DNA from 4 places in the Micromonospora sp. NBC_01740 genome. Region 2 is predicted to be linked to each of the others. Evidence: riboswitches for the same ligand, from Rfam matches in the RefSeq annotation. Region 2 holds a riboswitch; each other region holds the start of a gene.
The links. Region 2 has a riboswitch for cyclic di-AMP ahead of OG989_RS07485 (C40 family peptidase). Riboswitches for the same ligand answer to the same signal wherever they lie in the genome.
Positions count from the first base shown of each region.

Region 1: it holds a riboswitch for cyclic di-AMP, as region 2 does, so the genes downstream of both, OG989_RS16855 (C39 family peptidase) here and OG989_RS07485 (C40 family peptidase) in region 2, are expected to answer to the same signal.
Region 3: it holds a riboswitch for cyclic di-AMP, as region 2 does, so the genes downstream of both, OG989_RS10025 (coiled-coil domain-containing protein) here and OG989_RS07485 (C40 family peptidase) in region 2, are expected to answer to the same signal.
Region 4: it holds a riboswitch for cyclic di-AMP, as region 2 does, so the genes downstream of both, OG989_RS30840 (coiled-coil domain-containing protein) here and OG989_RS07485 (C40 family peptidase) in region 2, are expected to answer to the same signal.

Region 1 covers NZ_CP109150.1:3,612,447-3,619,217, reverse strand. Annotated here, with positions in the region: gene OG989_RS16870 (bifunctional cytidylyltransferase/SDR family oxidoreductase) at 1-569, shown strand, start outside; gene OG989_RS16865 (CDP-glycerol glycerophosphotransferase family protein) at 606-2,333, shown strand; gene OG989_RS16860 (alpha/beta fold hydrolase) at 2,401-3,144, opposite strand; gene OG989_RS16855 (C39 family peptidase) at 3,250-4,095, opposite strand; cyclic di-AMP (ydaO/yuaA leader) riboswitch at 4,324-4,464, opposite strand; gene OG989_RS16850 (acyltransferase family protein) at 4,783-6,021, opposite strand; gene OG989_RS16845 (polysaccharide pyruvyl transferase family protein) at 6,331-6,771, shown strand, end outside.
Region 2 covers NZ_CP109150.1:1,559,311-1,566,081, forward strand. Annotated here, with positions in the region: gene OG989_RS07475 (C40 family peptidase) at 57-1,052, shown strand; gene OG989_RS07480 (N-acetylmuramoyl-L-alanine amidase) at 1,132-3,156, opposite strand; cyclic di-AMP (ydaO/yuaA leader) riboswitch at 3,395-3,528, shown strand; gene OG989_RS07485 (C40 family peptidase) at 3,541-4,581, shown strand; gene dcd (dCTP deaminase) at 4,636-5,214, opposite strand; gene OG989_RS07495 (pyridoxamine 5'-phosphate oxidase family protein) at 5,293-5,844, shown strand; gene OG989_RS07500 (zinc metalloprotease) at 5,985-6,771, opposite strand, start outside.
Region 3 covers NZ_CP109150.1:2,078,949-2,085,719, forward strand. Annotated here, with positions in the region: gene OG989_RS10020 (carbonic anhydrase) at 1-714, shown strand, start outside; gene OG989_RS10025 (coiled-coil domain-containing protein) at 842-1,858, opposite strand; cyclic di-AMP (ydaO/yuaA leader) riboswitch at 1,862-1,993, opposite strand; gene OG989_RS10030 (YibE/F family protein) at 2,160-3,509, opposite strand; gene OG989_RS10035 (metal-sensitive transcriptional regulator) at 3,838-4,140, opposite strand; gene OG989_RS10040 (heavy-metal-associated domain-containing protein) at 4,291-4,500, shown strand; gene OG989_RS10045 (hypothetical protein) at 4,530-5,531, shown strand; gene OG989_RS10050 (heavy metal translocating P-type ATPase) at 5,540-6,771, shown strand, end outside.
Region 4 covers NZ_CP109150.1:7,079,152-7,085,922, forward strand. Annotated here, with positions in the region: gene OG989_RS30830 (HelD family protein) at 1-1,154, shown strand, start outside; gene OG989_RS30835 (cation diffusion facilitator family transporter) at 1,231-2,148, shown strand; cyclic di-AMP (ydaO/yuaA leader) riboswitch at 2,302-2,433, shown strand; gene OG989_RS30840 (coiled-coil domain-containing protein) at 2,447-3,532, shown strand; gene OG989_RS30845 (SRPBCC family protein) at 3,609-4,076, opposite strand; gene OG989_RS30850 (1-phosphofructokinase family hexose kinase) at 4,255-5,232, shown strand; gene surE (5'/3'-nucleotidase SurE) at 5,229-6,053, shown strand; gene OG989_RS30860 (STAS domain-containing protein) at 6,112-6,474, opposite strand.

The DNA.
Region 1 (6,771 bases), 2.1 Mb from region 2:
CCGAGGACGTCGAGGCGGCGCTGAAGACCGCCTTCGAGGCCACCGGCCGGATCGACCACGTGGTGGTCACCGCCGGCATCCTGGAGAAGGGTCCCCTGTCCGAGATGGACCAGGAGACCATGGACCGGGTGCTCCAGGTCAACTTCGTGGGGCCGGTCATCGTGGCCCGTCAGTCGCTGCCCTACCTCCAGCAGACCAAGGGCCAGCTGCTGCTCTACACCTCCAGCTCCTACACCCGGGGCCGCGCCGACTACGCGCTCTACTCCTCCACCAAGGCGGCCCTGGTCAACCTCACCCAGGCGCTCTCCGACGAGTGGGCGGAGTTCGGCGTACGGGTCAACTGCGTCAACCCCGAGCGGACCGCGACGCCGATGCGCACCAAGGCGTTCGGCGAGGAGCCGGAGCACACCCTGCTCGCCGCCGAGACCGTGGCCCAGGCGTCGCTGGACGTGCTGATCTCGGACCTGACCGGCCAGGTCATCGACGTGCGTCGCGCGCCCGGCGAGGTGCCGGCCCAGCCGGGGCCGGCGCGGGCCGAGCGGGACGCCAGCCCGGCCGACGCCGGCTGACGCGGATTTCGGGCCACGGCGGGAAACGGAGCCGACATGCGTGGTGACCTGGTTCGGAAGCTGCTCGCCCGCGCGCTGGCCACCGGCCTGGCGGTGCTGGCGTTCCTCGTCGTCGCGCTGACCGGCGCGACCGGCTGGGGGCTGGGGCTGGCGGTGGCCGCCCTCGCGGCGACCACCTGGGAGCGGCGGGTGCGCCCGGGCGCCGACAACGCCGCCGAGACCACGCTGGTCGCGGCGGCGATCCTGGTCGGCTACGCCCGCCGCCTCGACGCCGGGTTCGACCCCGCGCTGGCCGTGACCGCGCTGGCCCTGCTGGGGCTGGTGCTGCTGGTCAACCCGCTCCGCGACGCCGGCGGCCTGGAGGTGCGCGCCGCGAACCTGCCGGTGCGCTCGTGGACGCCGCTGGTCGCCGCCCGCCTCGGCGACGCGCTGGCGGTGCTGCTCGCCCTGCTGGCGCTGGCGGCCGTCGCGGGCCTGCCCGCCGGTGTCGCGCTGACGACCGTCGCCCTGGTCGCCGCCGGTGCCGCGGCGGTCGGGCTGGACCTCGCCCGGCGCAAGTTCCGGCCGGGGGCCGGCGGCTCGGCGGTGTCCCGCGCGCTGCGCCGGCACCAGCCCGAGTTCCTGCTCCACTTCTCCGCGCCGCCCGGCTCGGAGTACCAGGTCACCATGTGGCTGCCGTACCTGGAGCGGATCGGCCGGCCGTTCCTGGTGATGGTGCGCGAGCCGGAGTTCCTGCCCCTGGTCGCCGCGGCCACCAGCGCGCCCGTGGTCTACTGCCCCACCACCAGGGCCATGGACGAGGCGCTGGTGCCGAGTCTGCGGGTGGCGTTCTACGTCAACCACGGCGCGAAGAACAGCCACTGCATCCGCTACACCCAGCTGACCCACGTCCAGCTGCACCACGGCGACAGCGACAAGGCCCCCAGCGCCAACCCGGTCTCGGCGATCTTCGACCGGATCTTCGTCGCCGGCCAGGCCGCCATCGACCGGTACGCCCGCGCCGGGGTGGACATCCCGGCGGAGAAGTTCGTCGTCGTCGGCCGCCCGCAGGTCGAGTCGATCGAGGTACGCCCGGAGCCGGCGCACGGGCGGGCCAACCCGACCGTGCTCTACACGCCGACCTGGACGGGGCACAACGCGGACGCGAACTACTGCTCCCTGCCGGTGGCCGAGACGCTGCTGCGCCGGCTGCTCGACCGGGGCGCGACGGTGATCCTGCGGGCCCACCCGTACACCTCGCAGAACCCGGCCTCCGCCCGGCAGCTGGGCCGGCTCACCGAACTGCTGGCCGCGGACCGGGCCCGCAGCGGCCGGCAGCACGTCTTCGGGGCCGCCGCCAGCCGGGAGCTGACCCTGACCGAGTGCGTGAACCGCTCGGACGCGCTGGTCTCCGACGTGTCCGGGGTGATCTCCGACTACCTCTACTCCGGCAAGCCGTACGCGGTGACCGACATGGTGGACTCCGGCGACCGGTTCCCCGAGCAGTTCCCGCTCGCCGGGTCGGGCTACGTGCTGCGGCGCGACATGGCGAACGTGGACGAGGTGCTGACCGCGCTGCTGGACACCGATCCGCTGGCCTCGGCGCGGTGGGTCACCCGGAGCCGCTACCTGGGCGACTTCCCCGCCGAGTCGTACGCCGAGGCGTTCCTGGAGGCCGCACGGCGCCAGCTCGACGAGGGCTGGAAGACGCCCGCCCCGCGCACGGGCGGCGCGACCGGCCTGCCGCTCGACCCGGACGAGGCGACCCTCTCCCCCGCCACCTGACGCACCGTTCGGGAGGCACACCGGTCGCGACGGCGGATCTCCGGGTCGGGCCGTTCGCGGGGCACCGTCAGCGGTACGGCTCGACGAGGTCCAGGACCGCTTCGGGGGCCTCGACGTGGGCGTTGTGCCCGAGGCCGGGCAGGGTGGCGACCGGCACCCCCAGCTCCGTGAGCTGGGCGTCGGTGACCATGGGGTCGTGCTCGCCGCGGGCCAGCAGCACGGGCACGTCGGTCGCCGCCAGCAGGGCGGGCAGGTCCGGCGCGCCCACGCCGAACGCGGCCGGGTCCATCGCCAGCCGCCAGCGGCCGTCGACCTGCCGCAGCCCCGCCTCCACGACGGGGTGCTCCGGGGCGAAGAGCCCGGTCAGGCCGGCCACCCGCAGGTAGCGGCGGGCCGCCTCGTCCCGGCTGGCGAACCAGGTCACCGGCCGGGCCGCCAGCTCACCCGCCTTGGCCAGCTCCGCCGGCGACCAGACGGCCTTGATGCCGAGCCCGACGACGGCGTCGACGGGCAGCCCGGCGCCCCGGGCGGCCAGCGCCAGCCCGACCACCCCGCCGAGGGAGTGCCCCAGCACGACGAGCCGGTCCCCCGCCGCGAGCCCCGCGCCGATCCGCGCGGCCAGCCCCGGGAAGGAGTACTCCGGCAACGGCGGCGACCAGCCGTGGCCGGCGAGGTCGGGCGCCAGCCACCGCCCCGCCCACCGACGCTCCAGCAGCGGCGCCCAGGGCAGCCACACGTCGCCGGTCGCGCCCATGCCGTGCAGCAGCAGAAGCACCCGCCGGCCGTCCCGCTCACCCGACTCATCGACCATGGGCGCAGTGTGCCACCCGTCGGACGCCGCGGGCGAGGGCCGTGACCCGGACACGACATCGGGCGCCGACCCCCCGGGTGGGGAGCCGACGCCCGACGGCGTCGCTCAGGCGGAGTAGCCGCGGGTGGCGGCCCAGTTCGCCAGGGCGATGGTGCTGATCCAGTACGACGCGGTCGCCGGGTTCGCCGAGTCGGCGATCTTCACCAGCCGCCCCTCGTCCTGGTAGCCGACCACCGCGATGTAGTGGCCGCCGGGGAAGGAGTGCCAGCCGCCGTCGGTGTCCGTGGCGCTGCCGGCGACGTTGACCACGACGCCCCGCCCGTCGGTGATGGCCGCGACGACGTCGGCCTGGAGCCGGTCCATCTGGGCCGGGGTGGCGGCGCCACCGGGGATCATCCGGGTCCGGTACGGGTCGCCCTTCACCACCGCGTTCAGCACGCGGGTGGTGTCCTGGGCCGAGTCGGTGCCCATCTGGTCGGTGCCCAGCTGGGCACCGAGGGCGTCCTGGCTGCGCGCGATGCCGGCGGCGCTGAGGGCGTGCCGGACGGCCGCCGGACCACAGTTGTAGAAGGTGGTCTGGGCCTGGTAGTCGTAGTCCAGGCTCTTGGCGGCCGGAGGCTTCGGCGGCTCCGGCTTGCGGGTCAGGTCCGGGTCCGGGGCGGCGCTGGACGCGCTGGCCGACGGGGCGGCGCTGGACGCGGCCGGGGCGGCGCTGGACGGGGCGGGCGCGACCCGGGCCTGGCTGCGCGAGGCCGACGCGTCGTCCCGCAGTTCGGTCGCGGCCACCGGGGCCTGCGCGGCGGCGGGGGCCTCGTCGGTTCCGGCCAGCAGCGCGCCCGTGCCTGACGCCAGCACGAGCGCCGCGGCGGACGCGGCGGCCAGTTGGTACGGACGCTCGGACGTGAGGCGACGCAGCTGTCGCTTGAGGTGGTGCTTCACGGTTTCCTCCACGGGCTCGGGGTGAGCGGCCGTCGGTCCGCGCCGAGGGCAGGGCGGACCGACCGCGCGGACGGGCGTCCGGGCGGGTGGTGGGCCACTCAGGGGATGCGCCCGGGACGCCGGGCGACGGACGGTGACCGGTGGGTCAGCTCATGACCTGCGGGCGGACGAGCGCGGTCACCGCGGCGCCGTGGAGACGGCGGCACAACCGAGGGGTGTACGGGTGTGGCATGACGATGGAACTCCTTCCGACACCGCCGACCGGGTTAGCTGACGGATTCGGGCGGGAAGAACGCCCTACCACGGGCCCACGGCCCACGGATTCACCCCAACGAGCACTGGGTCCCCGGTTCGTCGTTCACGATTAGGCGGGTCGGCGCGGCGTCGCCTCTGGCGATCGGGTACCGCACCGGACGCGCCGACATTACTGGCCGGTCCGCGCCCTGCCAACCCCGTCCCACCTGCCTAAACCTTGATCGGCAGACAATTTTTGCGGGCACTTCGCCACTGACGCGACTCAATGGGACGACCGTTTCTGCGCGCACCTCCGGGCGACAACGGGACAAGTGGCGGACATCGGCGCCGAAACCCCGGCAGGAATCGACCGGGCCGCGCCCGATGACCGGTTCGCCGACGTGGTGACCGGCGTCACCGAAACGGCCGGGATTTCGTCGGCGGACACTCCGGTCGCCGGGGCGCTCAGCGCGAGTCGGCGTACGTCGGTCGGTGGTCGTCCTGCGGGCCGGCGGCCCGGGGGCGCGGCACGGCGCTGCCCCGATCCCCCGGCGTCGCCCCGGGGCCGCCGGGGTCCTGCCCGGCGCCGTCCCCGTCCCGCGGCGTCCGGACCGGCCTGCGCGGGGTGAGCAGCCGCATCATCGGCGTCTCGACGAGACGGTGCAACAGGCCGGCCAGGGCCAGGTTGACCAGCAGGAAGCCGAGCACCACCGCCAGCCCCGACCAGCCGGTGAAGCCGACGCCCCAGTCGCCGGTGAGCCGCAGGACGGTGATCATCACGAGGACGTGCACCAGATAGAAGGCGAAGGAGACCTCGCCCAGCCAGATCATCGGCCGGGACCGCCACGGCGAGCGCCGCCCGCGCACGTCCGCGTCCGCCGCCGCGGCGATGACCAGGATGTACGCGACCGAGAGCAGCGCCGCCCACAGTTCGGCGCGGACCCACTGCGCGGCGACCACCCAGGTCGCCACGAAGAGCAGGCTGGCCAGCGGCAGGCCCGGCCCGCGCCACCGGCCACGCCGCATCAGCTCGGCGGCGGCGACGCCCATCCAGAACTCCAGCGACCGCACCGGCGGGAAGATCTGGGTGAACCACCAGCGGCTCTCCTCGGGCACCAGCGCCTGGGCCGGCCAGAGCGCCAGGATGAGCAGCGGCACCGCGACCACGACGGCCCACAGGGCCCACGGTCGGGCCCGGCGGATCAGCGGCAGCGCCAACGGCAGGCAGAGGTAGAAGAAGAACTCGCAGGACAGCGACCAGCTGACCGTGTTGATGCTGTAGAAGTGGCCCGGCCGCGGGTCCCACGCCTGGAGGAGGAACAGGTTCTCCACCGCGACGAACCGGTCCACGGGGTCGGCGAACCAGGCCGCGACCGCCAGGGCCGCCACCCACAGCACCACGTGGCTCGGCCAGATCTTGGCCACCCGGCGCCGCCAGAACGCCCGACGGGTGTCGGTGGGTCGGGCCGACCAGACCAGCACGAAGCCGCTGAGGATGAAGAAGAACTGCACGCCCGACAGCCCGAGTGCGAAGGCCCAGTCCACGACGGCCTTCTGGCCGGGCTCGGCGATGATGCCCATCGTCGCGACGTGGAACCCGAAGACGAGCAGGGCGGCGACCCAGCGCAGCCCGGTCAGCGACGGCAGGCGGCTGGCCGGGGACGCGGGCCGGGCGGCGGGCGCGACGGTCGCGGCGTCGTTCATGCCGGCATCCCGACGATCCGCAGGGTCACCAGCACGTACGTCTCCTCCTCGACCCCGTCCTCAGGCGCCCCCGAGGGGCCCGTGGCGGTCCGCCGGTCGGCGCCGCCCCGCCGGGCACCCTACCCGCCGGGCCTGAGGCTCTGTTCCGTCCCGTCCGCGAGTGCCCGTTCTGTCCCGTGGGGGAGTCCCGTTCCTCCCGTCCCTCCGTGACCGTTGCGTCCCCATCCGTGACGGCGGTGGCGGGCATCCGGGTTCCGGCCGATCGGGTGGCTAGTATTCCCAGACCCGGAGGTGACGAGAGGCGGGCGAATGCACCAGCGAATCCTGATGCGGGCGAAGAAGGGCCCGTTCGACGTCTACTCGCCGGAGGAGACGCACGAGCGGAACTGGATCGGCGACAACAACGGCAACCTCGTCTTCAGCCACGCCGCCCACAAGCTCCTGCGCACCGCCACCGCCGAGATCACCTCGACCGAGTTCAGGATCGACCCGCGCGACGCCGACATGATCAACGAGCGGTACGACGTCTACGTCGTACCGCTCGCCAACGCCTTCCGCCGCAGCTACGCCCACCGCGTCGAGGCCATGACGAAGCTCATCGAGCAGCTGAAGATCCCGGTGGTGGTGCTCGGGGTGGGCGTACAGACCGACATCAACGGCGACCGGGAGTACCTCCGCCCGATCGACGACGTCGTGACCCGGTTCGTACGGGCGGTCCTCGACCGCTCGCACAGCATCGGCGTACGCGGC
Region 2 (6,771 bases):
CTCGCGCGAGGCGCCAAGCGGCCGGGTTGCAAAAGGAGTCGGTGCCGGTGGCAACCATGCCCCCTCATCGTCACGCACCGGGACGGTCTGCTCGTCCGGGTGGCCTGCGCAGGGTCGCCCACCGTCTGCTCACCCTGGTCGCCGCGGCGGCGGTCGGCGCCGGCATGCTGGCCGCGCCCGCCCACGCCGAGCCCTCGGTCGACGAGATCGAGGCCGCGATCGACCAGAAGTGGGAGCAGCTCGAGCCCACCATCGAGCAGTACAACAAGGTGCGGGCGCAGCTGAAGGTCAACCGCAAGAAGTCGGAGGACCTGCAGAAGAAGATCCAGCCGTTGGCGCTGGAGAGCGAGCTGGCGATGGACCGGGTCGGCGATCTCGCCTCCCGTTACTACATCTCCGGCCCGTCCCACGACATCGGCGCGCTGCTGGTCAGCGCCAAGCCCGACACGCTGACCGAGCAGCTGACGCTGCTGGACCGGCTGGCCGCGCAGGAGCGCAAGCAGCTCGAGGGCGTGACCCGGGTCCGCCAGAAGTACGACACGGAGAAGCAGAAGCTCGACACGCTCATCGTGTCGCAGACGAAGCAGCAGAACGACCTGGCCGCGAAGAAGAAGCAGATCGACGCCGACATCAAGAAGCTCGAGGCGTCGATGCCGGTGACGACGGTCAAGACGGAGAAGTGCCCGACCATCAACGGCGTGGTCAGCGAGAAGGCCCGCACCGCGATCCGGACCGCCTGCGCGCAGGTCGGCGACCCGTACGTCTGGGGTGCCACCGGCCCGAACTCGTTCGACTGCTCCGGTCTCACCCAGTACGCCTACAAGGCGGCGGGGGTCCACCTGACGCACTTCACGGGTGCGCAGTGGAACGAGGGCAAGGCCATCCCACGCTCCGAGGCGCGCCCGGGTGACCTGGTCTTCTTCAAGTCCGACCTGAGTCACGTCGGCCTCTACCTCGGCAACGACAAGATGGTGCACGCGCCGCGGGCCGGCAAACCGGTAAACGTCTCCAGCATCAACACGATGCCGGTGGCCGGGTTCCGCCGGCCCTGACGGGCCAGTTCGTCCCGCACCCGCAACGACACGAGGGCCCCCGGTCGGATCGACCGGGGGCCCTCGTCGTGCGGTGGGATCAGCGGGGCGCGCCCAGCGGGGACGGCACCAGGTTCACGTCGTCCAGGTTGACGTACATGATCCGGTGACCGAACTGGACCTGCACGTACCTGTTGTCGCCCCGGACGACCGTCTGGTCGTGGGGAGCGGAGCCGTCGAACGTGGTGGCCCGGTAGTACTCGCCGGGGAGCAGGTTGCCGACGGCGTACCGCTGGCCGGCCGAGAGCGTGTACTGCAGCGGCGAGATCGCCTGGTACGGCACGCCCTCCGGGTACGCGGCCTGCTCCGGGTAGGCCCGGCCGTACACCGGGATGGTGGCCTTACCGGCCTTCGGGGTCACCACGAACCCGACGGTCCACTTCGCCGTCGGCTTGGCGGCCGGGTTGTGGAACCACCCCTTCTGGCCGAGGTACCAGATCGCGGTCCAGTCGCCCTGCACCTCGGCAAGCGCGTACGTCTGGCCGGCCGAGACGCGGGCGCCGTGGTCGGAGACGTACGTGGTGTTCGGGGTGCCGTCGGGCCGCAGCGCGATGTCGTTGACCAGCGGCGCGTCGTGGCTCGGGGCGTTGTGCAGGAACAGCGCGGAGGAGCCGCGCAGCGGGCAGGGGGCCGTCGCCGGGGGCGGGTTCGGCACGCCCGGAGGCTGCCGGTTGCAGCCGGTGAACGGCGGCTGGTTGGTGGCGAAGTCCGGGTCGATGGTGACCAGCCCGGTTCGGTGCGTGCCGGTCGACTTGAACGGCGCCTTCAGCAGGTCGAAGTAGTGCGACCAGTCCCAGTACGGTCCCGGGTCCCAGTGCATGCCGCGCACGTTCGCGGCGACGGTGCCGGGGACGTTGTCGTGCCCGATGATGTGGTTGCGGTCCAGCGGGATGTTGTACGCCCGCGCCAGGTGGCGGACCAGCTTGGCGGAGGTGCGGTACATCGCCTCGGTGTACCAGGTGCCGTGCCCGGCGAAGCCCTCGTGTTCGAGGCCGATGGACTTGGCGTTCACGTACCAGTTGCCGGCGTGCCAGCCGACGTTCTTGGTCTTGATGTGCTGGGCGATGTGCCCGTCCACCGAGCGCAGGGTGTAGTGCCAACCCACCCGCTTCGGGTCCTTGACCAGGTTGACGCTGGGGCCGAAGTAGCCCTCGGTGTCGTGGATGACGATGTACTCGATCTTCTGCTGGGTGGGACGGTTGCCCAGGTCGTGGTTGCCGTAGTCGCCCAGGGTGGGGCCGTAGTTCTCGTACGGCGCCGGGATCCACTCGCAGGAGATGTCGCTCGGGCACTCCAGCCCGTCCGGCCGGGCGAGCTTGCGCAGGCGCAGCCGGTCCAGCCAGGAGCGGTCCGGCTGGACCGCCCGGCCGGCCAGCGTGACCCGCTGCCCGTCGTCGGTCACCCGGCTGTCGCCCGTGGCGATGGTGGCGTACACCTCGTTGGCGAAGGCCGCCGCGGCGTCGGCGCTGTCCGCGCCGGAGTACCGGGCCACCGCGCCGTACCAGGCCGCCGGGTCGGTGCCGGCGCCGACCGGGGCGCCGATCTCCTTCTGGTACGCGGCCAGCAGCGCCGCGCCGCCCCGGATGTTCGCCGTGACGTCCGTCCGCAGCGACTCCTCGCTGGCGCCGGTCAACTCGGCGGCGGCGTCGACGGTCCGCAGCGCGGCCTCGGCGGGCGGCGTGGCGGCCGGCGGCTCGCCCGCCTCGGCCAGGGACGGGCGGGAGTCGTCGCCGCGCGGGTCCTCGGTGCCCTCGTCGTGGTGCGTGCCGCCGGCGAGGGCGGTGACGTGCTCGGCGTCGGTGAGGTGCATCGGTCCGTAGCCGCCGCTGGTGCTCGGCGTGCCGGCGTTGGTGTCCCAGCGGGACTGCAGGTAGGAGACCCCGAGCAGGACGCTCTCAGGTACGCCGTACTCGGCGGCCGCGGCGGCGTACTGCTGCTGCCGGTCGTTCACCGGCGCTGCCGCGGCGGCGGATCCGGCGGCGGTGAGCGGCGTCGCCGCCATGGCGGCGGCCACGGCGGCGGCCAGCAGGACGCGTCTGCTCCTCGATGTCGCTGACAGGTGCATCAGACCCCCAGTTCGGACGGGCAAAGGTGGGGTCACCTTCGCCCCGCCCGCCGCCTCTGGTCAATACCTTTCCGTCAGACACTTCAGAAGGAAGAAAATCTTCGTCGCCCGGGTTGCGGATCCGCCCGATCCGGGTGGGTACGGAGTGTCACTGCCCGTAGGGTTGCGGATCGATAACGGTCGTCTCTACTCTGGTCATTCGTCGGCCGGTGACATTCCGTCCAACCAGGGCGGTGACGGTCCGACACCGCCGAGTCGCTCCCGAGCGAGCCGGGGACCCAGGTTCCCCGGGGTGAATCCGCAGTCCTGCGGTAGGGCGCCCCTTCCCGCCCGAACCCGTCAGCTAACCCGGTAGGCGGTACGGAAGAAGGAGTACGAAGCCCGGTGGCACACCATGCCCCGCGGCCACCGTCGGCCCGGTCGGCCCTCGCCGACCCGGTGACGGCTGCGCCGCGCCCACGCTGGTACCGCTGCACCACCGCCCTCGCCGCCCTGGCCGCGTTCGCCGTCGTCCTGACCGGCGGCGCCACGGCGGCCCACGCCGAACCGACGGTCGCCGAGATCGAGCGGCAGATCGACGAGGACTGGAACAAGCTCGAACCGATCATCGAACGGCACAACGCCACCCGCCAGGACCTGACCGCCAGGCGCAAGCAGGCCGACGCGCTCGCCGCGCAGATCGGGCCGCTGGAGAAGCAGGTCGACCAGGCGATGGAGAAGGTCGGCGCGCTGGCAGCCCGCGCCTACAAGGGCGAGAACGTCTCCGCCGTCAACGCCCTGCTGGGCAGCCGCTCGCCGAGCGAGATGATCGGGCAGCTCGAACTGCTCGACCAGTTCGCCCAGCACCAGCAGCAGGACGTGCGGCAGGTCGCCGAGTTGCGCGACCGGCTGGCCGCCAAGAAGGCGCCGCTGGACGAGATGGTCGTCCAGCTCAGCCGCACCGAGGCCCAGCTCGCGGCGAAGAAGAAGCAGATCAACGCCGAGATCGACCGGTTGCAGAAGCTACGGCTGCGGGTCTACGGCAACGGCGGCGGCGGGCCGCTGCGTCCCGCCCCCTGCCCGGCCGGCTATCCCGGCGGCCCGGCCGGCACCGCCGTGAAGTTCGCCTGCGCGCAGATCGGCAAGCCCTACGTCTGGGGCGCCGAGGGGCCGAACTCGTACGACTGCTCCGGCCTGATGCTCGCCGCCTGGGCGAAGGCGGGGGTGTCGCTGCCGCACAACGCCGCGCAGCAGCGCCGGGCCACGGCGTCCGTGAGCCGGGGCGAGCTGCGCCCCGGTGACCTCGTCTTCTACTACAGCGACCTGCACCACGTCGGCATGTACGTCGGCGGGGGCTGGGTGGTGCACGCCTCCCGCGCCGGGGTGCCGATCAAGATGAAGAAGGTCGACGACGGCCCGATCCACAGCTACGGCCGACCCGGCTGAGGCACGCGGAGGGCCCCTGCCCGGCGGGGGCCCTCCGCAGGCACGCAGGTCGGGTCAGCGGGTGGGCCAGGTGCGCCAGTGCTGCCAGGAGCGGCTCGGGGTCGGGCCGCGCTGCCCCTGGTAGCGCGAGCCGTAGACGGCCGAGCCGTACGGGTGCTGCGCCGGCGACGAGAGCCGGAAGATGCAGAGCTGACCGATCTTCATGCCCGGCCAGAGGGTGATCGGCAGATTGGCGACGTTGGACAGTTCGAGGGTCACGTGACCGGAGAAGCCCGGGTCGATGAAGCCCGCCGTGGAGTGGGTGAGCAGGCCCAGTCGGCCCAGTGAGCTCTTCCCCTCCAGGCGGCCGGCGAGCTGGTCGCCGAGCGTGATCACCTCCAGCGTCGAGGCGAGCACGAACTCGCCCGGATGCAGCACGTACGGCTCGCCCTCGGGCACCTCGACCATCGACGTGAGGTCGTCCTGCTGCTGCGCGGGGTCGATGTGGGTGTAGAGGTGGTTGTTGAAGACCCGGAAGAGCTTGTCCAGGCGTACGTCGATGCTGGACGGTTGCACCAGCGCGGGCTCGAACGGCTCCAGCGCGAGCGTTCCCGCCTCGATCTCGGAGGCCAGGTCGCGGTCGGAGAGCAGCATCCGCACACCTTAGCGACCGACACGCGTGACCTGCGTGTCGGAGTGCATCTTCGTACAATTGTTCGATAGAATGCCGGCATGGCTTCCTGGTCCGAATTCGCCGCCGACGAGCCCCGCCTCGCCGACGGGATCCGCCTCCTCATGCAGCAGTACGGGCCGGGCTTCGGCTACCTGGCCACCGTCCGCGCCGACGGCGGTCCCCGGGTGCACCCGGTGTCCCCGGTGATCACCGACGAGGGGCTCTTCTGCTTCGTCGTCGACTCGCCCAAGCGGCGCGACCTGGAGCGCGACGGCCGCTACGCGCTGCATTCGTTCCCGCCCGAGGAGAGCGACGACGAAGCCTACGTCGCCGGCCACGCCCGGCCGGTGACCGACCCGGCGCGGGTCGCCCGGCTGGCCCGCAGCCACCGGGCCGCGCCGCAGGTCGACTGGCGGGTCTTCGAGTTCACCGTCGATGTGGCGATGCTGGCCCGCCGCGAGTCCGGCGTCGCGGGCGGCGCCAGCGAGTGGCACGGCCGGCCCGCCGTCCAGGTGTGGCTCGACCCCCGCGCGGCCGCCGCCGGCACCGCGCTGGTGCCCGAGACCCGGTCGGGGCGCGTCGGCGACCACGCCGCCCGCCCCGCCGCCTGAGACGCGGTGCGGCGCCCCGGGCCGTCCCCCTCCGGGGCGCCGCACCGTGACCACCGCCCGACCCCCGCGTGCCCGGCCGCACAGACGCCGGTGCCGGCCCCGTCGAGCGAGGCCGGCACCTGTGGAGTCGTACGGCGTAACTACGCCGCGCGGTACGCGTTCCAGGCGGTCAGCATGCGGCTGGCCTGCCCGGCGGTGAACTGGTACATGCAGGAGTCGTAGCTGTAGTCCATGAAGTTGGTGATCGGGTCGACGCCCGGCGCGGTGCAGGTGTTCCGCCCGGTCGGGCAGCCGGAGGCCGGCGAGGCCTCGGCAGCGGTGTCGCTGACGCTGTCGCCCGAGCCGGAGCAGCCACCCTGGAAGGTGTGGTAGAGGTTCAGCCAGTGGCCGACCTCGTGGGTGCCCGTGTCGCCCTGGTTGTAGTTGGTGGCGGTGCCGCCCGGCAGCGACTCGCTCAGCACGACGACGCCGTCCATGCTGTTGAGGTTGCGGGTCGGGAAGGTCGCCCAGCCGAGCAGGCCGTTGCTCAGCTCACCCAGGTAGATGTTGAGGGTGTTCTTGCCGCCCGTACGCAGCGAGGTCTTCATCGACCGCTCCGCCGAGGAGCCCTGCACGATCGGGTACCAGGACGGGTTCGTCACCCGGTTGATCTTCTGGAGCTGGAAACTGAACGCGGTGGACGCGCCGCCGGTGGCCCCGCTGAACGACTGGTTCAGCACGTTGATCTGCGAGTTGACCATCGAGTCGGGGATGTTGCCGCCGGCCCGGGTGCTGTTCTCCTGGATCACGTGCACCACCACCGGGATGGTGACGGCGGCGGCCATCGTGGAGGCCCCGGCGCCGGTACGGAACCGGGCCCGCTCGCGCAGCGCGGCGGCCATGTCGGCCTCGCGCTCGCGGGTCTCCGCGAGGGTGAGCTCGTTCGGC
Region 3 (6,771 bases), 520 kb from region 2:
GAGCGGACGCTCCCGGCGCCGGCCACGGGCGGGACCCCGGCCGACGTCGGCACCGCGTTCGCCGTCCCCGCGAGTCCCGAGCAGGCGCTCGCCGAGCTGCACGCCGGTAACCGGCGGTTCGTGACCGGCGCCCCGCGCCACCCCAACCAGGACGCCGGGCACCGCGCCGCGGTCGCCGACGGGCAGCACCCCTTCGCGGTGATCGTCGGTTGCTCCGACTCCCGGCTCGCCGCCGAGATCATCTTCGACCGCGGCCTCGGTGACCTCTTCGTGGTCCGCACCGCCGGGCACACCATCGGTCCCGAGGTGCTGGGCAGCGTGGAGTACGCCGTCACGGTCCTGGGCACGCCGCTGGTGGTGGTGCTCGGGCACGACTCCTGCGGGGCCGTCCAGGCGGCGCGTACGGCGGCCGCCACCGGCACCCCGCCGGTCGGGCACCTGTGCGCCGTGGTGGACGCCGTGGTGCCCAGCCTGCGCCGGGCCGCCGCCGAGGGCGTGGACGACATCGACGGGATCGTCGACATCCACATCGCGCACACCGTCGAGGCGATGCTGGGCCGCTCCGCCGTCCTCGCCGCGGAGGTGGCCGCCGGCCGTTGCGGGGTGGTCGGCATGTCGTACCGGCTGACCGCCGGCGAGGTGCGGACGGTGGCCGAGGTGCCCGCCGCTGCGGCCGACGCGCCGGAGGCGGCGGCCAGCGCCGCGCTCGCCTGAACAACCACCCACCCACCGCCCGCCCGTCACCGCCCTGGCGGGCGGGTCCGTACGACGAGACAGGGCCGCCCCGCGTTCGGCGGGGCGGCCCTGTCCGCGCTCTCGGCTGTGCCGCGCGCGTGCGTGTCTACCAGAGGGACACGTGGACGTGGTCGGTGTGGTTCGACGGACCGCTGTAGGAGCTCCAGCCCGTCGCCGGGAACCAGATCTGTCTGTTCCAGATCACGTAGTAGACGCCGAGCCGGTCGGCGTTGCGGACCAGGAACGCGGTCAGGTTGTTGCCGTACATGTAGGTGTCGTCGTTGTGCCAGGGGGAGAAGCCGCTCTTCTGCAGCGACCAGTCGCAGGCCCGGCCCTTCGGGTGCTCGTAGGGCCCGCCGGGGCGGTAACAGCCGACGAACCGGTTGAAGCCGGCCCGCTTGACCTCCTTGTACATGTGCAGGGTGCGCGCGGTGATACGGCCGGAGGTGGTGGGGTCGGCCTCGGTGGGTGACAGCGGCGTCCAGTCGCCGTCGGCCGCCCGCCCCGGCGCGATCTTCGCCACCGGCGAGGTGGCGACCACCTTGCCGCTGGTCAGCCCTCTGCCGCCGACCAGCGCGAGCGCCTTCTCCGCCTCCCGCTTGCCGCGCGCCATCTCGTTCGTCAGCTTCTGCTGTTCGCGGACCTCGGTGTCGAGCGCCAGCTTGGCCTGCTCGGCGCGGTCCTTGACCGCGTTCACCTCGGCGAGCTTCTTGGAGTTGACCAGGTTGAGCTCGTCGAGGGCGGCGGCGCGCTTGACGAACGAGTCGGGGCTGGCGGTGTCCAGCAGCATGGACACCGCGCCGATCCGCCCGGTGCGGTAGGACTGGGCGGCGATCTGGCTGACCTGGGGAGCCAGCGCGTTCAGTTCGGCCTGCGCCCGGGAGACCTCCAGGGCCAGTTCGAGCTGGCGCTTCTTCGACTTCGCCAGCTTCGCCTTGGCCTGCACGTAGGACCGGTTCCGGGCCTCGATGAGGTCGTCGAGCAGCTTGGGCTCGTCGTCCCCGTGCCCGGAGGGCTTGGGCGGGGTGGGCGCGGCCGCCGCCGGGAGAGGCCCGGCGAAGACCGCCAGAGCGGCGAGTACGGCCACCACGGGCGTCAGCCAGCGGCGTAGGGGTGCCGTCACAGTTTTCCCTTCCGTCGACCGCCGACCGGGTTAGCTGACGGGTTCGGGGCGGAAGTGGCCCCTACCGCTGTCGCGGATTCACCCCACGTACCTGGGTCCCCGGTTCGCCTCGCGGCGATTGGGCGGCGGCACCGCAGGCGCCGCTGCGCGCCTTCGGCGGTGACCGGCAGCGAGGTTACCCGAGAACGCTCCCGGGGATCTACGTCCCTAAGCCGACTAAATGCGTTATTTCGTAATGGCGGACGGTGACCAGTGACGCATTTATCAGGACGAACGTCCTGTTCGGTCACGCTGAGGAGCGTCACCATGCGGTGTCCGTACTTCTGTGCCCATCGGGCCATCCGGCGGGAGCGGCGGACGGCGTGTCCCCGCGCGGCCCGCTGAGGGCCTCCAGCGCCTCGGACCGGTCGGTGGCCGGCCGGGGCGTCGGCGCGGGCGCGGTGGCGGCGCGGTCGGTCGCGTCCCCGCCGCGTCGGCCGGCCGTGGTCACCAGGGCCGCCAGCGCGGTGGTCAGCGGCACGGCGGCGATCAGACCCAGGGTGGCGACCGCGCTGCGGACGATCTCCTGGGCGAGGAACTCGCTGGTGAGAAGTTGGGTCACCGCCCGCGAGTCGGCGGTCAGCAGGAGCAGCACCGGCAGCGAGGCGCCGGCGTACGCCAGCACGATGGTGTTCACCGTCGAGGCGATGTGCGCCCGGCCGACCCGGGTCGCCGCCCGGTAGAGCTGCGTCCGGGACAGCCCGGGGTTGGCGTGCGCCAGCTCGGTGACCGTGGCGGCCTGGGTCACCGTGACGTCGTCCAGCACGCCGAGGGAGCCGATGATGATCCCGGCCAGCAGCAGCCCGTGCAGGTCGACGTCGGCCTGGTACATCGACAGCGTGGTGGCGTCCTCGGAGCCGAACCCGGTCAGGTGGGTCGCGGCGGTGGCGATCGTGCCGAGGACACCGGTCAGCACCAGGCTGCCCAGCGTGCCGAGCACGGCGACCGAGGTCTGCGCCGTCACGCCGTGGGTCAGGTAGAGCACCACGAACATGATCAGAGCGGCGCCGACGACCGCGACCAGCAGGGGCGGGTTCCCGGCGCTGATGCCCGGCAGCACGAAGGTCAGCAGGATGGCGAAGCTCGCCGCCAGGCCGCCCAGCGCGGCCAGCCCACGCCACCGCCCGAAGGCGACGATGGCGGCCGCGAAGAGCGCCACCAGCCAGACCAGCGGCTTGCCGCGCTGGTGCTCGGCGATGTTGTAGGTGCTGGCCGTGGGGTCGGCGGGGTCGGTGAGCTCGACCAGGATGATCTCGTCGTCCACGGCGACGGTCGGCGCGCCGGGGCCCGCGGGCACCGGCGTCTCCACCTGCTGGCCGGCGTCGGGGCCGTCCTGCACCCGTACGGTGACCGTGCCGCAGGGGCCCTGTGGCGCGTCGGGGCTCCCCTCCGGGGTCTCCGGGGCGGGCGGGCACGGCTCCGTCACCACCCGGGTCACCGTGCCGTGGTAGCGGGGCGCATCGGTGCCGGTCGCCGGGTCGGGCGCGTCCCACGGCCACAGCACCAGGGCGGCGATCAGCGTGGCGACGAAGAGGGGCACCACCGTCGCGACGAGGATCCGCCGCACCCTCGGCGGGGCGGACGGAGCGGGACGGGTGTGGTCGGCGCCCATCGAGTGTCTCCCTACGAATCCAGGGCGGGGTACGTGCCGGCGGGGCCGGTCGGTTCACCCGTCGCCGCGTGGCCGGGACGGGGATCGCTTCCGCGTGGCGGTGCGGTCACGTACCGCGGTCCTGGGCCCCCGTCCGGTCGCGGGCGGGCGGTGCCGCCGCCCGGCGGGGCGCGCGGGGCGGGCGGTGCGGAATCCGGAGGGCCACCGGCCGAATGGTAGCCACCCCGGCATCCGGGCGCAGGTCGTGCGGGTGGTGTCGGAGGTGTGGCGTCGGAGGTGTGGCGTCGCCGTGGGGCCGCGCCTCGCCGGGGGCGGGTGCCGGGACGGGTCAGCCGCGCTTCATCAGGCGGCCGACGGCGGCCATCATCTCGGTGGCCATCTCGTCGGCGCGGCCCTCGGCCGCGCCCTCGCGCATGCAGTGCCGGGCGTGCCCGTCGAGCAGGCCCAGCGCGACCTTGTCCAGAGCGGCCTGGATCGCGGAGATCTGGGTGAGCACGTCGATGCAGTAGCGATCCTCGTCGACCATCTTCTCGATGCCACGGACCTGCCCCTCGACGCGGCGCAGCCGCGCGAGCAGCTGATCCTTGCTGGCGGTGTAACCCCTGGTCGGGGTGGGCGTCGGTGTGGTCATGGGGTCGAGGATACCGTACCCCTCGGGGGTATGGTACGTTCGTTCCTGGCCGGGATACCCCCACCGGGTACCGGTACAAGGCACGGGCACCGGTCCGCCTCCGATGTACCCCTGGGGGGTATAGGCTGGGGGCGGCGAGAGGAGAGTTCGATGATCACCACGACGTACCAGGTGCAGGGCATGACCTGCGGGCACTGCGCCACCGCGGTCAGCACCGAGGTCGGCGCGATCCAGGGCGTCAGCGACGTCCAGGTCGACGTCGCCGCCGGTCGGGTCACCGTCACCAGCGAGGGCCCGTTGGAAACCGACACCGTGCGCTCCGCCGTCGACGAGGCCGGTTACGACCTCGTCGGCGCCTGAGATCGGGCACGGGGAAAACGAGGCACACCATGAACACGGCGACGAAGCTGAGCGGTTTCGCCCTCGGCCTCGCGGTGGTGTTCGGCGCGACGTACGGGGTCGGCCGGGTGGCCGACCCCGTGGCGCCGCCCGCCGAGGCCCCGCACGAGGCCGGCGGGGGGCACGGCGAGGACGGCGGAGCCGGACACGGGGGCGACAACGGCGCGGCGGCGCACCTGCCCGGCGGCCTGCTCGTCTCCGACCGCGGCTACACCCTGCGCCCGGTGGACGCCCCGGCCGGGCAGTTCGCCTTCCAGGTCACCGGCCCGGACGGCGGGGCGGTGACCGCGTACGACGTGGCGCACGACAAGCGCATGCACCTGATCGTGGCCCGCCGCGACCTCTCCGGTTTCCGGCACGTGCACCCCGAGATGGCGCCGGACGGCACCTGGCGGGTCGACTCGCCGCTCGCCGGGCCCGGCGTCTGGCGGGCGTTCGCCGACTTCACCCCGACGGGGGGCGAGGCGCTGACGCTCGGCGTCGACGTGACCGTCCCCGGCGCGCTGACCGGGCGGCCCCTGCCCGCCCCGGCGACCAGCACCACGGTCGACGGCTACACGGTGACGCTCGCCGGCGCCCCGGAGCCCGGCCGCACCGCCGAGCTGACCCTGACCGTGAGCCGCGCCGGCGCCCCGGTCACCGACCTGGAGCCCTACCTGGGCGCGTACGGCCACCTGGTGGCGCTGCGCCAGGGCGACCTGGCTTACCTGCACGTGCACCCGCACGGCGAGCCGGGCGACGGGCGGACGCGGCCCGGCCCCGAGGTGAGCTTCTCGGCGGAGATGCCGTCGGCCGGCGCCTACCGCCTCTACCTGGACTTCAAGCACGGCGGCGTGGTGCGTACCGCCGAGTTCACCATCGTCGCCGGCAGCCCTCCGACCGCGCCGGGTGTCCCGGCGGCGACCAGCTCCCCGACGGCGGGCACGCCCGCCGCCACGAGCTCCCCGACCGCCGGCGCCGGCCACGGCGTCCCCGGTCACGGGCACGACTGACGGGAAGCATGATGACCACCAAGCCCTTGCTGACGGCGCCGAACCAGATCGAGCTGGCGATCGGCGGTATGACCTGCGCCTCCTGCGCGGCCCGGATCGAGAAGAAGCTGAACCGGATGGACGGGGTGACCGCCACCGTCAACTACGCCACGGAGAAGGCCACCGTCCGGTACGCCGACGAGGTCACCCCGGACGAGCTGATCGCCACGGTGGAGAAGACCGGCTACACGGCGGCCCTGCCGCCCCCGCCCACGCCCGCCGGCGGCGAACCGGCCGCCGAGCCGGTGGACGAGCTGCGCGGCCTGCGTACCCGGCTGTGGGTCTCGGCCGTGCTCACCGTGCCGGTGATCGTGCTGGCGATGGTGCCCGCCTGGCAGTTCGACTTCTGGCAGTGGCTGTCGCTCACCCTGGCCGCCCCGGTCGTGGCCTACGGCGGGCTGCCCTTCCACCGGGCGGCCTTCATCAACCTGCGGCACGGAGCGGCGACCATGGACACCCTGGTCTCGCTCGGCACCCTGGCGGCGTTCGGCTGGTCGGTCTGGGCGCTCTTCCTCGGCACCGCCGGTACGCCGGGGATGACCCACCCGTTCAGTCTCGCCATCAACCGATCCGACGGCGCCGGCAACATCTACCTGGAGGCGGCGGCCGGGGTGACCGTGTTCATCCTCGCCGGCCGCTACTTCGAGGCGCGGGCGAAGCGGACCGCCGGCGCGGCCCTGCGGGCCCTGCTCGAACTCGGCGCCAAGGACGTCGCGGTGCTGCGCGGCGGCACGGAGACCCGGATCCCGGTGGACCAGCTCGTGGTGGGGGACCGGTTCGTCGTGCGGCCCGGTGAGAAGATCGCCACGGACGGCGTGGTCGACGAGGGCACCTCGGCGGTCGACGCCAGCATGCTCACCGGCGAGTCCGTCCCGGTCGAGGTCGGCCCGGGCGAGCCCGTGGTCGGCGCGACCGTCAACGCGGGCGGCCGGCTGGTGGTCACCGCCACCCGCATCGGCGGCGACACCCAACTGGCCCAGATGGCCCGGCTGGTCGAGCAGGCGCAGACCGGCAAGGCGGCGGTGCAGCGGCTGGCCGACCGGATCTCCGGCGTCTTCGTGCCGATCGTGATCGCCCTCGCGGTGGGCACCCTCGGCTGGTGGCTCGGCAACGGGTCGGGCGGCACCGCCGCGTTCACCGCCGCCGTGGCGGTGCTGATCATCGCCTGCCCGTGCGCCCTCGGGCTGGCCACGCCGACCGC
Region 4 (6,771 bases), 1.8 Mb from region 2:
GCGAGCTGGACGGCATCCGGGACCGGGCGATGCCCCGGGGCGCCCGCCGCAACGAGGTGCGCCGGGCCGGCTTCGACGGGGTCTTCGCGGCGCTGTGGGCGCAGGCCCGCAGGTTGGGCGTGGGCCGGCTGCCCGAGCAGCGCGCGTTCGAGGACGAGATCGCCGAGCGGCCGGAGTTCCGGGAGTTCCTGAAGGCGTGGTGGCCCCGGCTGCACCCCCGGCACGTGCTGGGCTGGCTGGCCCGTCCGGACCGGCTGCACCGCTACGCCGAGGGGATCCTCTCCCGCGCCGAGATCCGGCTGCTGACCGACGCGTACGGCAGCCTCGACGCCGCCGGGCTGACGATCGCCGACATCGCGCTGCTCGACGAGCTGGACGCGCTGCTCGGCAAGCCGATGAAGCCCGCCCGGGCGAAGCGGGACCCGTTCCAGCTGGCCGGCGGGGTCCGCGAGCTGAGCACCTTCGCCGACCGGCAGCGCGCCGCCCGCGAGGCGGCGCGGGAACGCCCGGACGACTACCGGGAGTACGCGCACGTGGTGGTCGACGAGTCGCAGGACGTCTCGCCGATGCAGTGGCGCATGATCGGCCGGCGGGGCCGGCTGGCCTCGTGGACGGTGGTGGGCGATCCGGCGCAGACGGCGTGGACGGGGGATCCGGAGGAGCTGAACCGGGCCCGGGACCAGGCGTTGGGCCGGCGCAAGCGGCACCACTTCACCCTCACCACGAACTACCGCAACTCGGCGGAGATCTTCGCGGTGGCGGCGGCCGAGATCCGCCGGCTGCACCCGGACCTGCCGCTGCCCCGGGCGGTGCGCTCCACCGGCGTCGACCCGGTCGCGCTGTCGGTGCCGCCGGCGGAGCTGGAGAGCGCCGTCGTGGCGGCGGCCGACGCGCTGCTCGCCGAGGTCGAGGGCACGGTCGGGGTGATCACGCCGGTGCCGCGCCGCGACGAGGTGGCCGGCTGGCTGGGCGGGCTCGGCGCGCCGCGTTTGCAGGTGGTGACCAGCCTGGAGGCCAAGGGCATGGAGTACGACGGGGTCGTCCTCGTCGCTCCGGGCGAGATCCGGGCCGACCCGGGGTCGGGGGTGCGGACGCTCTACGTGGCGCTGTCCCGGGCCACCCAGCGGCTGACCACCGTCGACCCGATCGGCTGAGCCGCCGTTACTTGCATACATAGCGATGTGAGCATAGATTGAACGCGAATCCGGACGCCTGACGGAGGGTGGGCGCGTGGGCGCAGGTCATGACCACCATCACGGGTCGGTGGCGAATGCCGCGCACCGCCACCGGGGCCGGCTCTGGGCGGCGTTCGGGCTGCTCGCCGGCCTCATGGTGGTGGAGGCGGTGGCGGCCTTCCGCACGGGCTCGCTGGCCCTGCTGAGCGATGCCGGGCACATGTTCACCGACGTGCTCGGGATCGGCATGGCGCTCGCGGCGATCGCCGCCACCCGGCGGGCGGGCGCCGACCCGCAGCGCACCTTCGGCCTCTACCGGCTGGAGGTGCTGGCCGCACTGGCCAACGCCATGCTGCTCTCCGGCGTCGCGGTCTACGTCGTGATCGAGGCGGTGCGCCGCTTCGGCGACCCGCCGGAGGTGCTGGCCGGCCCGATGCTGGTGGTCGCCGTGCTCGGCCTGCTCGCCAACATCGGCGCCTTCGCGCTGCTGCGCTCCGGGGCGAAGGAGAGCATCAACGTCCACGGCGCGTACCTGGAGGTGCTCGGCGACCTGCTGGGGTCACTCGGCGTGATCGGGGCCGCGCTGCTGATCGCCACCACCGGCTGGTGGTGGGCGGACCCGCTGGTGGCGGTCGCGATCGGGGTGTTCATCCTGCCGCGCACCTGGCGGCTCGGGCGGGCCGCGCTGCGCATCCTGGTGCAGGCCGCGCCGGAGCACCTCCAGGTGACCGCGGTGCACGACCGGCTGGCCGCCGTGCCCGGCGTCGCCGAGGTGCACGACCTGCACGTCTGGACGCTCACCTCCGGCATGGAGGTGGCCTCGGCCCACCTGACCATGGCACCCGGCGCGGAGGTCGGCGCGGTGCTGGGCGCCGCCCGGGCCGCGCTGCACGACGACTTCCACATCGAGCACGCCACGTTGCAGATCGAGCCCGGAGCGTCGCGCGGGGCCTGCGGGTCGGTTGAGTGGTAATGAGGACAACCTTAAATCTGGGAGAGTATTGTGCGCTTATGCCGGATTTGACTGCTAGTGGACGTACACCCTCCGTCACCTGCGCTGCATCAGTCACACCGGCACCGGTAGGCTCGGCTTCGGCCTCCGCCAGGCGGCACCCACCGGTGCCGGCGGTGGCCGCCGCCTAATCGCCCGGCGGGGCGAACCGGGGAACCATGTTCGTGGGGTGCATCCGCGTCAGCGGTAGGGATCTTCCGTCCCGAACCCGTCAGCTAACCCGGTCGGCGGCTGACGGAAGGACACGTGAATGCCAGTGATGGCACCTGTACGACGACGTGCCGCCCGGACGGCGGCCCTGATCGCCACGATGCTCGCCCTCGGCGCCGCGGTGGCCCCGGTCACCGCCGCCCCGGCGGCGGCCGCCACCCGGGCCGGCCTGCTCGCCGCGGCCCCCGGCCAGGACGAGGAGGGCGGCACCCCCGCCCTGCGGGCCCAGTTGGAGGCCGCCAGCAAGGGCTACCTCGACGCCAAGCGCGCCCTCGACACGTCGGCCAAGCGGCAACAGCAGCTCGCCGCGCAGCTCAAGACCACCGAGGTCGAGCTGGCCGCGCACACCGCCAAGGTCGGCGAGATCGCGGGGGCGGCCTACCGCACCGGCCGGCTCAGCGTGGCGTCCGCCCTGCTCAACAGCAGCTCGCCGGACGGCTTCATGGACCGCGCCGCCGCCCTCGACGCGGTGGCCGCCAAGGAGGACCGGGCCCTGCGCGAACTCCAGGAGACCCGGGACCAGGCCACCCGCACCAAGCTCGCCCTGGACGGCGAGATCCGGGAGCAGCGCAAGCAGGTCACCGTGATGGCCAAGCGCAAGGAACAGGCCGAGCGGGCGCTGACGGTCGCCAACCGCGAGCAGCAGCAACAGCGGCAGCAGTCCACGGGGGCGGGCACCTCGCCGGGCGGCACCTCCAGCAAGACGGCGAAGGCGGCCCCGCGCAACTCCGACGGCTCCTGGCCGCGCGAGTCGTGCAGCGTCAACGACCCCACCCCCGCCAACGGCTGCATCACCCCGCGCACCCTGCACGCGCTCAACCAGGCCAAGGCGGCGGGCTTCACCCGCTACGTCTCCTGCTACCGCCCCGGCGGCTCGGGCGAACACCCGAAGGGCCGGGCCTGCGACTTCGCGGCCCAGAAGGGCGGCTTCGGCGGCGACGCCACCGGCGGCGACCGGACGTACGGCAACAACGTGTCGGCGTACTTCGTGCGCAACGCCGACCGGCTCGCCGTGCTCTACGTGATCTGGTACAGGCAGATCTGGCTGCCCAGCAGCGGATGGAAGTCGTACAGCGGGGCCAACGGCGACCCGTCCAGCGACCACACCAACCACGTGCACCTGTCGGTCTACTGACGCCCGCGCCCCGGTGCCCCGCCCGTCGCGGGTCACCGGGGGCGCGACGGCCACCGCGGCCGGGACCGTCCGGCGGTCAGTCGGCCGGCGACCCGGGCGGGCCCGTGTCGAGGGCCGTGGCGAGGCGGGCGGCCAGCCCGAGGTGGGCGGCGCGGGCCTGGCGGAACGCGTAGCCGAAGAGCGGCGCAGGCGCGGCGAGGGTGATCTCGACCTCGATGCGGACCACGCCGTCGGGCTCCGCCCGCAGCCGGGTGTGGTTGCGCACCGTGGTGGCAGGCCACTGCCGGGCCACGGTGACGATCTCGTCGGCATCGTCGACGAGGACGTCGGCCCGGTAGGTGATCGGCAGGCGCACCGGCCCGGCGGCCAGTCGATCGGTGATGTCGTAGCTGGCCCGCGCGCCAGGACGGGGCGGCACCCGGCGGACCCGGACGATCAGCGGGTGCAGGTCCTCCTGCCGGGTGGGGTCGGCGAGCAGCGCCGCGGCGTCCGGGAGGGAGCAGCGCGCCTGGACGGTGTAGCTGAAGGAACTTCGCCTGAGCACGCCGTCTCCCCAGCGTCGGTGGTCGCCCGATCGTCGCGCATGCCGGGCGCCCTGGCAACGCCGCGCCGATCCCGCCCGGAGTCCGGACGCCCGGCCGCCGACCACACTACGGTCAGCTGGTGGATGGTCACGGCACGTGTCGACCGGCGGAGGATGGGCGCATGAACGGGTACGACGGATGAGCGGGCACGTGATGGTCTTCGCGCCCACGCCCCGGCTGACGGTGACCGTCGACCAGCCCAGCGAGGCGCCGGAGCTGCACCTGCACCCCGGCGGGCAGGGCGTCTGGCAGGCCCGGATGGTGATGTCGCTCGGGGTCGACGTGGTGCTCTGCGCCGCCCTCGGCGGCGAGATCGGCCAGGTGCTGGAGCCGCTGCTGGTCAGCGAGGGGGTGCACCTGAAGGTGGTGGTCCGCGACTCCGGCAGCGGCGGGTACGTGCACGATCGGCGCGAGGGCTCCCGGCAGGAGATCGTGGACGTGCCCGGCCAGCCGCTCAGCCGGCACGAGCTGGACGAGCTCTACAACCTGGCGCTCGGCGAGGGGCTGCGCGCCTCGGTCAGCGTGCTGAGCGGGCCGAACGAGCCGTCCCTGGTCCCGGCCGACCTCTACCGGCGGTTCGCCGCCGACCTGGGGGCCAACGGCAGCCGGGTGGTGGTCGACCTCTGCGGCGAGCACCTCGACGCCGTGCTGGACAGCGGCGTCTTCTTCCTCAAGGTCAGCCACGAGGAGCTGATCGCCGACGGCCGCGCCGACGGCGAGGACGAGGAGCAGCTCACCCGGGCCCTGTACGACCTGCACGCCGGCGGCGCCGAGAACGTGGTGGTGAGCCGGGCCGACAAGCCCGCCCTCGCCCTGGTCGACGGCGAGGTCTTCGAGGTCGAGATGCCCCGGCTGGAGGCGGCCGACCCGCGCGGGGCCGGCGACTCGATGACCGCCGGGGTGGCGGCAGTGGTGGCGCGCGGCGGCGACGTGCGCACCGCGATCCGTACCGGCGCGGCGGCCGGCGCGCTGAACGTGACCCGGCACGGCCTGGGCACCGGCCGGCTCGACTCGATCACCGGCCTGGTCGACCGGGTGCGTCTCGTACCGGCCGGCAGCCGGCCGCAGGAGCGGACCAGCCCCGACGAGCTGGCCGAACGGGCGGCCGAGCGATGACGCTGCGGATACTGGTCACCAACGACGACGGGATCGCCGCGCCCGGCATCCAGGCGCTGGCGCGGGCGGCGGCGGACCGGGGCCTGGACGTGGTCGTCGCCGCGCCGCTGGAGGAGGCGAGCGGCACCAGCGCCGCGATGACCGCCGTGGAGCGCGACGGGCGCGTGGTGGTCCACGAGCACCCGCTGCCGGAGGTGCCGGGGGTGCCGGCGTTCGCGGTCGGCGGCTCCCCCGGCTTCATCGCGCTGATCGCCGTGCACGGCGCCTTCGGGCCGCCGCCGGCGGTGGTGCTCTCCGGCATCAACCGGGGCGCGAACGCCGGACGCGCGGTGCTGCACTCGGGCACGGTGGGTGCGGCCTTCACCGCCGCCGCGAACGGCTGCCGGGCGATGGCCGTCTCGCTCGACGTGCTCTCGGCCGGGGAGGCCACGGCTGCCAGCGGGGGTGCCGCGGTGGCCGCCGCCGCCCGGGTACGCGACGCCGAGCGACACTGGCCGACCGCCGCCCGGGTCGCCCTGGACCTGCTGCCCCGGCTCACCGCCGGGCCGGTGGAGAGCGTGCTCAACGTGAACGCTCCGGACCTGCCGCACGGCCGGCTGCGCGGGGTGCGCCGGGGCACGCTGGCCACCTTCGGCCAGGTGCAGATGACGGTGGCGGAGGCCGGGCACGGCTTCGTCCGCACGTCGCTGGAGGAGCCGGGGCAGGCCGTGCAGCCCGGCACCGACCTGGCGCTGCTGGCCGAGGGGTACGCCTCGGTGACGGCGATCCGCGCGGTCACCGAGGTGGCGGACGTCGACCTGTCGGGCCTCGGCGACACCTGAGCGGCCCGCCTCCGACCTAGCGGCCGGAGCGGAACCGTCGACGACGGCGGGGGCGGGGTCAGGCGCCCGGGAGGACCTCGGGGGTGGGTGCGCCGGCGTAGTAGGGCTCGGGGGCGCCGAAGAGGCCGAGCAGGCCGGTCACCCAGAGCTGCCGGTGCACGAAGCGGCTCGGCTCGGTGACGACGAGCTTGACGCCGCTCACCTCGGCGGTCTGGAAGCCGGCGACCATCGCGCTGATGCCGACCGAGTCGATGAAGGTGACGAGCCGCATGTTCAGCTCGATCCGACCGGGGCGCCCCTTGGTCAGGACCTCGGCGATCGCCTCGCGCACCTCGTACGCGGTGTCGACGTCGATCTCACCCCGTGGGGCGATCTCGATGACACCACCGGGCAGGACCGACTTCACGATCGACAGGCTCACGCGAGCACCTCCACTCGCCCGTCCGACGGGCGCCTCATCAGTACGCGGGCCGCGACCGAGAGTATTCCTCTGACGGCCTCGGTCGCCACCCCTCGGGATGAGCAATTCGCGGATCAGGGCACAGCAAGTCGCCCTTATCCGAACTATTGACGTTTTGTCCGACCGACGATCAGCTGCCGCTGACACGTCGCGCCCCAGGGTAGCCGGCTCCCGCCGGCACCGCCCAACAGCCGGTCCCCCGGCGTGGCCCGTACCGCTTCGGCCCCGGGCCTTGCCCGTTCTGCCTAGCATCGGCTC